Regions from separate parts of the Lysinibacillus sp. OL1 genome, predicted to be linked through region 1. Evidence: riboswitches for the same ligand, from Rfam matches in the RefSeq annotation. Region 1 holds a riboswitch; each other region holds the start of a gene.
What was found. A riboswitch is a leader RNA that binds a small molecule or an ion and turns the genes downstream of it on or off. The one in region 1 is predicted to bind S-adenosylmethionine.

Region 1 (3,164 bases):
CAACGTCAAGTGAAGGAACATAATTTAGATGTTCGTCTAGTGCTTATAGAAAAAAATACATATTTAGGAGGCAAATTATATTCAGCACATGAACAAGGTTTCATCATGGAAACGGGTGCTGATTCTATTGTAGCCCGTCATCAAGGCGTTATGGAACTCGTGCAGGAGCTTGATTTTGAGGCGGAATTAGTTTACAACGAAACAGGTATTTCTTATATTTATACGAATAATGAGTTACATGCTATTCCGGCAGATTCAACTTTCGGAATACCGATGAGTGTAGCATCCTTAGAGGAAAGTACACTTATTTCCGAGCAGGGAAAAAAAGAAGCGTTGAAGGATTTAACATTGCCAAACAATGGCTTCACAAAGGAAAGTTCTATCGGTGAATTTTTAACTTACTATTTAGGAGAGGAACTGGTGAAAAACCAAATTGCACCAGTCCTTGCAGGTGTTTATTCAGGAGATTTACATCAGCTTTCTATTGGCTCTACTTTACCGTATTTAATTGATTATAAGAATGATTTTGGAAGTATTATTAAAGGCTTTGATGCGAATCGTGAGCAATTTGTTAAAGCAGCGAACAAAAAATTTATATCCTTTAAAAATGGTTTATCTTCTTTAATTAATCGACTTGAACAAACCTTATCCGATGTAGAAATTATCAAGGGTGTTACTACACTAAATGTTCAAAAACAAGATAAGAACTACACAATTTCTTTAGCTAATGGTGAAATTATTGAGTCAGATTATGTCGTTTTAGCATTACCGAATGATTCTGTCCAAAATCTGCTACAGGATGAATCTTTAAACCGCTATTTTAACCAATTTACGACAGCGTCAGCAATTACTATCTATTTAGGTTTTGATGTGCCAGACGCTAAATTGCCAGCAGATGGAACGGGCTATATTGTTTCCCATAATTCAGACGTTACTTGTAATGCAGCAACTTGGACTAGTCGTAAATGGAAGCATACATCGAAAGAAAATAAATTACTTGTGCGACTCTTTTATAAGAGCATCAATCCAGCCTATGAGCAACTACGTGCCATGACTGATGAAGAATTGGCAGCAGTTGCTTTAGAAGATGTGAGAAAGAGCCTAGGAATAGAGGAGCAGCCAACTGTTGTGAATGTAACAAAGTGGATTGATCAAATGCCTAAATATGATTTAGCGCATCGTGAAGCATTACAAGGACTACTACAAGAATTACATGAGAACTATCCTAATTTATCGATTGCAGGGTGCTCATATTTTGGCGTAGGTATTGGTGCTTGTATTCAAAACGGGAAAAAAATTGGCGAAGAGCTTGCAAATGAACTTGCCAATTTCTAAGATTTTAAGTGAAAAAAAACTTTGTTATGTGAAATAGTCTTGACTCATTCGTCAGTAAACGATATGATTCTTTTAATTATTTAAAAAATTCATACTTAATTCTTATCAAGAGAAGCAGAGGGACTGGCCCATTGAAGCTTCAGCAACCAACTTTATTGTCAGGTGCTAAATCCAGAAGACCGTTGAGTCGAAGATGAGAAGGAACAACAATGATGAATCGTTAAAGCCTTCTTTTTTTATGAAAGAAGGCTTTTTATTATATAGAGACATAGGAAGAGAGGCTAATTTTATGGGATTGCTTGAAAGGTTAAAAACGCATGTATTGACGGCAGACGGTGCAATAGGCACAGTGCTATATGGCTATGGATTGGAGTATTGCCATGAGGAAATGAATGTTCAGAGACCCGAGTTAATTGAAAAGATTCATAGAGAATATATTGCAGCTGGTGCTGACATCATTCAAACGAATACGTACGGTGCAAATGCCATTAAATTAGCTCGCTATGGATTAGAATCAAAAGTCCAACAATTTAATGAAGCTGCTATCACCATCGCAAAACGAGCAGCGGCTGATGGCGGTCAATTTGTTTTAGGAACAATTGGTGGTATTCGGGGAATTCGTAAAAGTGATGCAACCTTGGATGAAATATTAGCGACTATTGAAGAACAAGCAAGCGTCTTACTTGCAGGGAATCCAGATGGCCTTTTACTTGAAACTTATTATGATTTTGAAGAATTAACAGCAACCTTAAAGATGCTACGAGAAAAAACAAAATTGCCGATTATTGCACAAGTTTCTATGCATGAGCCCGGTGTTCTACAAAATGGGATGTCTTTAAATAATGCTCTCCATGAGCTTGAAGCCCTAGGTGCTGATATTGTTGGTGTCAATTGTCGACTAGGTCCACACCATACTATTCTAGCATTTGAAGGTGTAGAACTTCCTAATAAGGCATTTATGTCGGCCTATCCAAATGCATCACTTCTGGACTTAGAGGATGGGCGTGTCGTTTATGAATCAGAAGCTGATTATTTTGGTCGAGCGGCTGTTGAATTGCGTGATCAAGGTGTACGTTTAATAGGGGGCTGCTGTGGTACAACACCCAAACATATTGCAGCAGCAAAGAAGTATTTAGAAGAGTTATCACCGGTTCAGGAGAAGCATGCGAAACCTGAAAAGATTGAGATTGTTCGGGAAGCGGAGCCAACAAAGTATGAGCCTCTTCATGAAAAGGTTAAACGTGAACGTTCTGTCATAGTAGAGTTGGATACACCTAGACATTTAGAGATTGACGGGTTCCTTGAAGGAGCAAAGCAATTATATGATGCAGGTGCAGATGTAGTTATGATGGCAGACAATTCATTGGCCTCTCCACGTATTAGCAATATTGCAATGGGAGCATTGTTGAAGAGCACACATGGTGTACGTCCACTAACTCATATTACATGTCGCGACCGTAATTTAATTGGTCTACAATCTCATTTAATGGGGTTAAATGCTTTAGGTATTCATGATGTGTTGGCTGTTACGGGTGATCCAACGAAAGTAGGAGATTTCCCAGGTGCGACAAGTGTTTATGATGTATCTTCAATGGAGCTAATCCAATTAATTAAGCAATTAAATGGAGGGGTCTCTTTCTCAGGTAAGCCACTTCGAAAAAAAGCAAATTTTTCAGTTGCTGCTGCATTTAATCCAAACGTCCGTGTGTTAGATCGTGCTGTGACACGCTTAGAGAAGAAAATTGAGCATGGGGCAGACTACTTCATTTCTCAACCAGTATATACGAAAGAAAAAATTGTAGAGATTTATGAGGCAACAAAGCATTTAC
Region 2 (3,164 bases), on a different contig from region 1:
TACCTGATGAAGTGAAAGAAAAGGCAAAGCTTCTTTACTTAAATTACCCAAACAACCCTACAGGTGGTACAGCATCACTTGCGTTTTTTGAAGAGACCGTTCGCTTTGCGAAGGAACACAATATTATCGTATCACATGATTTTGCTTATGGGGCAATAGGATTTGACGGTAATAAACCAGTTAGCTTCCTTCAAGCAAATGGTGCAAAAGAAGTAGGAGTTGAAATGTATACATTATCGAAAACCTATAATATGGCTGGCTGGCGTATAGGCTTCGCTGTAGGGAATGCCGAGATTATTGCTGCTATTAATCTTATTCAGGATCATCTGTTTTGTAGTCAGTTCCCTGCCATTCAACAAGCTGCAGCAGTAGCACTGACAGCTTCCCAGCAATGTGCGGATGAACTACGAGCTACTTATGAGCGTCGCCGAAATGTACTCATTGAAGAAGCTAGAAGAATTGGCTGGCATGTTACGGCTCCAAAAGGCTCCTTCTTCGCATGGCTCCCTGTACCACTAGGCTATACAAGTGAACAGTTTGCTGATCTATTGCTCGAAAAAGCTGATATCGCTGTAGCAGCAGGTAATGGCTTCGGTCAATATGGTGAAGGCTATGTGCGCGTAGGGTTGCTAGTTAGTGAGGAGCGCTTACGTGAAGCAATCCATAGAATCGAGCAATTACAATTGTTTAATAGATAATGTGCCTTATCCTGTAGCTATCTCTAGCTACAGGATTATTACTATTTTTCAATTTTCCTTGGTTGCCCTAAACCATCTTCTAATGGATAAAATTGAACATGACCTGTTTCATCATCCCATTTTCGAATATGTTGAATACCTTGTACCTCTGCCAACACGATGTCAGCAGTTATAACAGGATTTCCCCCTTTTATTAAATGCCCACCCGATACTACACCACATTGATCACTCATAGAACCATGGAAATGTGTCTCATATCCACCATCTCGCTTACACACCACACCTGAACCTTGAATAAATTCTAGTGGTCCCTCTTTTTCAATCACATTACTAAAACGAACATGAATTTGAGCTGTTGCATCTGGCACTAAATAAACAAAGCTACTTTTTTGAAAGCTGCCAATACAGCTTACAATTGTTGCTGACTCTATATTATTCTCTTCGCAAAGCGCTTCAATCCCTTCAATGATATCTGTTCCCGTTAGAAAACGAGCACTAATAACCTTACCAAATGAACCTATACCATAATTAACTCTTACAGACATTGTTATCCCTCTTTTGTGTCGAAATATTATAATTATATAAAAAATTTAAAAATTATTTATTGACTTACTATACCCTATAAATTATATTAGTTCTATCGGAATTACAAAAAAATATTATAAATCTCTTATCAAGAGTAGCTGAGGGACTGGCCCTATGAAGCTCGGCAACCTCCTTTTTAAAGGAAGGTGCTAAATCCTGCAAACGATCTTCGTTTGATAGATAAGAGAGGACATCTTTTCATGAGCCTCTCTTAATTTGTAAGAGAGTTTTTTTATTTTCAAAAAACCGATAAAAACAATCTTGGAGGTATTTTCATGAAAAAGAAAAATAAATTTTTAGTAGGTTTAGCAAGTTTAACATTAGTAGCAGCTTTAGCAGGCTGTGGCTCTAAAGAAGATAGTAAAAGCCAAGCTGAAGGAATTGATGAAAAGAAAATCGTTGTAGGCGTCACTTCTGGTCCACACGAACAAATTGCAGAAGTAGCTGCTAAAGTAGCAAAAGAAAACGGGCTAGAAGTAGAGCTAAAATCATTTTCTGACTATGTTTTACCTAATACATCCTTAGCTGAAGGTGATCTTGATGCGAACAGCTATCAACACGAGCCTTTCCTGGATACATTTAATAAAGATCATGATACAGAGTTAGTACCAGTGGGCAAAACGATTTTAAATCCAATGGGTATCTACTCAGAAAAATATAAATCCTTTGATGACATTCCTGACGGAGCAACGTTTGGCTTACCAAATGATCCAACGAATGGAGCCCGTGCCCTCTTTGTTTTACAGGAAGCTGGCTATATTAAGTTAAAAGAGGGCGCAGACTTAACAGCCTCGATCCGTGATGTAGAAGAAAACAAAAAGAATTTAAAATTCATTGAATTAGAGGCCGCTCAAATTCCTAAACAACTTAGTGAAGTAGATGTAGCAGCTATTAATACAAACTTTGCATTAGAAGCTGGCATTAACCCTAAAGATGACTCTATTTTATTGGAATCTACTGATTCTCCATACGTAAACTATATTGTCGTGCGTGCTGAAAATGAAAATGATCCAACAATTAAAAAGTTCGTTGAGGCCTACCAATCTGATGAAGTACGTCAATTCATCGAAGAGGAATTCAAAGGTTCAGTAATCCCTAGTTGGTAATACATTCAGGAAGCTTCTATAAGCCGAAGAATCTGCCGAAATTCCTCTATAGGAAAACGAGCAGATTCTTGCTTTTTAGAAGGTAGAGAAAGGAGCATACAATCGCATGATTCAATTACAAAATATCTCAAAAGAATTCAAGTCGAAAAAAGGCATCATAAAAGCTGTGGATGGCATCAATCTTCACGTAAAAAAGGGACAAATTCATGGTGTAATCGGCTATAGTGGTGCTGGTAAAAGTACACTCATTCGTTGCGTTAATCTACTAGAACGTCCTACAGCAGGAAAAGTAGTGATAGACAATGTAGACATTACGACCCTTTCTCTTCACGAATTACGTCAAACACGCCAAAAAATCGGGATGATCTTCCAGCACTTTAATCTATTAAAAACAGCAACAGTTTACAATAATATTGCAGTTCCCTTAAAGCTACTAGGCTATAAAGAGGCGGAAGTAAAAAGCCGAGTAGCTAAGTATGCTGAAATTGTCGGTTTAACAGATAAACTAGACAGTTACCCCAATCAACTTTCAGGTGGTCAAAAACAGCGTGTGGCTATTGCGCGTGCCTTAGCACAGGAACCAGAAATTTTACTTAGTGACGAAGCAACAAGTGCACTTGATCCTGAAACAACGGAAGCCATTCTTGAATTGTTGTTAAAGATTAACCGTGAATTAGGAATTACAATTCTGCTCATTACACATGAAATGAATGTCATTCAAAAAATTTGTGATGAGGTTTCTGTTCTAGAATCTGGGAAAGTTGTAGAATTCGGC
Region 3 (3,164 bases), on a different contig from region 1:
ATAAAGAACAAACTTTTCAAAAGATTATAGAAATTGCTTATGGGATGTTTGCGGAAAATGGATTTGAAAAAACAAGCTTAGCAATGATTGCTACAGAGGTCGGTATTTCAAAACCAGCCATTTACTATTATTTTCAATCAAAAGATCAATTAATCGCTTTCATATTTGATGAATTGTATAAAGAAATTCAACATGATGTCGCTGTGGAGTATAAAGAGCTTTCTTCTGCTAATTTTAAGGAGGAATTACTTAAGCTAGGCTATAAATCTATTGAGGCACAGGACAAGGACCCTTATTTTAATAAAATATTTAATCAATATGTACTATTAGCGGCCCGCGATGAAAACTATAAAAGACAATTAGTAGAGCTAGAAACAAGCTTTTTAACGAGCTTTGTTGCTATCCTACGATATGGCGTACAGCTAGGCGTGCTAGAGGATACTCCCCATATAGAAGCGAAGGCACAGATGCTAGCCCTCGTCTATGATAATATCGGTAATTTCATGTTAACAGGCAACCAATTGAACTATAGGGCTATTTGGAAGGAGGCAGTGAATAGCGTTATCCAAGGGGGCAAAGATGACAAAAAGAAATGATGATCGGCGCATTGAAGGTCTTGATTTTGCAAGAGCTCTCGCCATGCTTGGCATGTTCATTGTCAATTTTGGCGTCATAACAGGTTCTACAACGAATGGTTCAACATGGTTAATGGCCTTCCAACATCTTTTCGAGGGACGTGCTTCGGCCGTATTTGTCATGCTAGCAGGAATAGGGACAGCCTTAATGACTCGTCAGGCTAGAGAGAGTAAGGACCCAATCCTTCTTCGTCAAAATCGACTTACTTTGTGGAAGAGGGCGCTTTTGTTATTTACGATAGGGATTATATTATATGCAATCGGCTGGACAGGAGATATCTTACATTATTATGGCGTGTATATGTTTGTTGCTGCTTGTTTGATTGCCCAATCCAAGAAAATGATGATCTTCATAATTGGTGCCATCCTTATCCTTTCACAATGGCTTCAAATTCAATTTAGTTACCTTGCTGGTTGGCATCCAACATATGTGCTACTAGAGTATCTTGATTTTTGGACACCAGCTGGATTTATAAGAAATTTGATGTTTAATGGCTATCATCCACTATTCCCCTGGATTTGCTTCTTTCTGATAGGGATGGTAATGGGCACATTAGATTTAACAAATCATACATTAAGAAAAAACTTACTGGTGATAGGCTTATTGCTAGTCATCGTGACTGAGACTTGTTCAACGTTATTCATTAAGATGACAACCATTCATTTATTAGATGTAGAGAGTGCATTGTATTTATTTGATACAGGACCGATTCCACCGAATATGATGTATGTCCTCTCTAATTCGGCTTCGGCTATTGTTATCATTGTTGGCTCCATCTATCTTGTAGAGACATGTAAAAATAAAGTTATTCAATCTTTCATATTAACTGGACAAATGTCTTTAACGCATTATGTTGGCCATGTTGTTATAGGCATTGGAATACTAATTATTTGCCAAAAGCTGGAGAACCAAACACTTGCTTTTTCCATGCTGTATGCCTGCTGTTATTTTTTAGGATGTGTCGTGGTTTCTGTATGGTGGAGGACTAAACATCATCGAGGCCCACTTGAATTCATGATGAGGAAATGGAGCTTGTAATAAATTAATGGATTGCCATCTATTTCTCACTGACTAGGCATAAAATACTTTAGGTATAGGGAGTCTTTTAATCTAAACGACATATTGCATAGTATTCAACTAGGTTTTCTAATATTTTGTATTGACATTCCTATAGCAGAATTATAGAATTATTTTCAAGAAACGCAGTACTCTTATCAAGAGAGGTGGAGGGACTTGGCCCAATGAAGCCTCGGCAACCGAACAACAGGTGCCAAATCCAACAGATGGTGTCTGAGAGATAGGAGGGGCTATCAATCAGTTTGATGCGTTGGCCTCTTTATGAACAATAAGGATAAAAAAGAAGGGGTGTATCGTATGGCTCAGTCAGTAAAAGTAGATGATAAGAAACTAGAGGCAATTGCGAAGGCGATTCAAAATCTTGAATTTGGTGAAGTGCATATTACGATTCAAGATGGTGTGATTGTGCAAATTAATAGGCTTGAAAAGCAGAGATTTCCGCAGAAAAAATAACAATGATTTCAGTAGAACTTATGTCAAACGGCCACCTATAAGCATGAAGGATTTCCTGTGCTTACAAGTGGCCCTTTTTTTGTGTAAAGGCTAGCTATAAAAGCTTTTTGGTATGGGACCGATATGACGGCGATGATAAAGCAAAGGCTCTTTTTGAGCATTTGTAATGTCTACGACCTGCCCAATAAAAATGGTATGGTCGCCAGCATCGATTTGCTGAAATGTTTTACATTGTAAATTAGCTGCTGTATCATGTAAAATCGGTAGTCCTAAAGAGGAAGTTGACCATTTTGCTTGTGCAAAGCGATCAGGGATTTTACTGGCAAATAGTGTACATAAATGCTCTTGATCACTCGCTAAAATATTGACCGCAAAATTTGGCGAAGTCGTGAAATAAGGATGGAGCTGAGATTTTTTATCGAGTGACCACAAAATAAGGAGCGGGTCGATTGAAACAGATGCAAAGGAATTGACGGTTAAGCCAATCGGTTTTGTGTCATGACATGTCGTGACAACTGTTACGCCTGTAGGATAATTACCTAATGCCAATTTAAAAGCAGCTACTAAATCTGTCATTCAAATCACCTCTTTATGAAATTAGTGAACGGAGTTTGTAGGTAAACGAAACTTTTTTTCATATCCTACTAGTAACTCCTTTTCTTGAGTAAATTTTAAACTAATCAAACATACAGGTAAAGGTAATGGGGAAAGAAAGGGGAATGGCCATGACTTTATATTTTGATCATTTGGTTCATCAAGTGGAATCACCAGAAAATATAAAGGTTTTCTTCAATAAACGAAATGTCCATACAGTGAATGGTGGGCAGCACACGATGTGGGGGACTTATAATACGTTAAGCTACTTTGGCTTAAGCTATATTGAACAAATTGCTATCTATGATCGTGATTTATTTGAGCAAGCGGCACAATACCCATATTCCCTACATTATACGTTTAAACGTGATCAAGAGCGCCAGGGATTTTCTCGAATTGCTCTG

Region 2: linked by a shared signal. The riboswitch ahead of EW028_RS09730 (MetQ/NlpA family ABC transporter substrate-binding protein) and the one ahead of EW028_RS21470 (bifunctional homocysteine S-methyltransferase/methylenetetrahydrofolate reductase) in region 1 are both predicted to bind S-adenosylmethionine.
Region 3: linked by a shared signal. The riboswitch ahead of EW028_RS02335 (YezD family protein) and the one ahead of EW028_RS21470 (bifunctional homocysteine S-methyltransferase/methylenetetrahydrofolate reductase) in region 1 are both predicted to bind S-adenosylmethionine.

Annotation. Positions count from the first base shown of each region.
Region 1 is NZ_SJDS01000016.1:28,875-32,038, reverse strand. Features, by position in the region: gene EW028_RS21475 (protoporphyrinogen oxidase) at 1-1,335, shown strand, start outside; SAM riboswitch class I at 1,435-1,535, shown strand; gene EW028_RS21470 (bifunctional homocysteine S-methyltransferase/methylenetetrahydrofolate reductase) at 1,625-3,164, shown strand, end outside.
Region 2 is NZ_SJDS01000004.1:121,058-124,221, reverse strand. Features, by position in the region: gene EW028_RS09740 (pyridoxal phosphate-dependent aminotransferase) at 1-698, shown strand, start outside; gene EW028_RS09735 (PPC domain-containing DNA-binding protein) at 740-1,243, opposite strand; SAM riboswitch class I at 1,366-1,470, shown strand; gene EW028_RS09730 (MetQ/NlpA family ABC transporter substrate-binding protein) at 1,559-2,389, shown strand; gene EW028_RS09725 (methionine ABC transporter ATP-binding protein) at 2,496-3,164, shown strand, end outside.
Region 3 is NZ_SJDS01000001.1:463,369-466,532, forward strand. Features, by position in the region: gene EW028_RS02325 (TetR/AcrR family transcriptional regulator) at 1-596, shown strand, start outside; gene EW028_RS02330 (DUF418 domain-containing protein) at 580-1,674, shown strand; SAM riboswitch class I at 1,845-1,940, shown strand; gene EW028_RS02335 (YezD family protein) at 1,975-2,166, shown strand; gene EW028_RS02340 (flavin reductase family protein) at 2,257-2,742, opposite strand; gene EW028_RS02345 (VOC family protein) at 2,892-3,164, shown strand, end outside.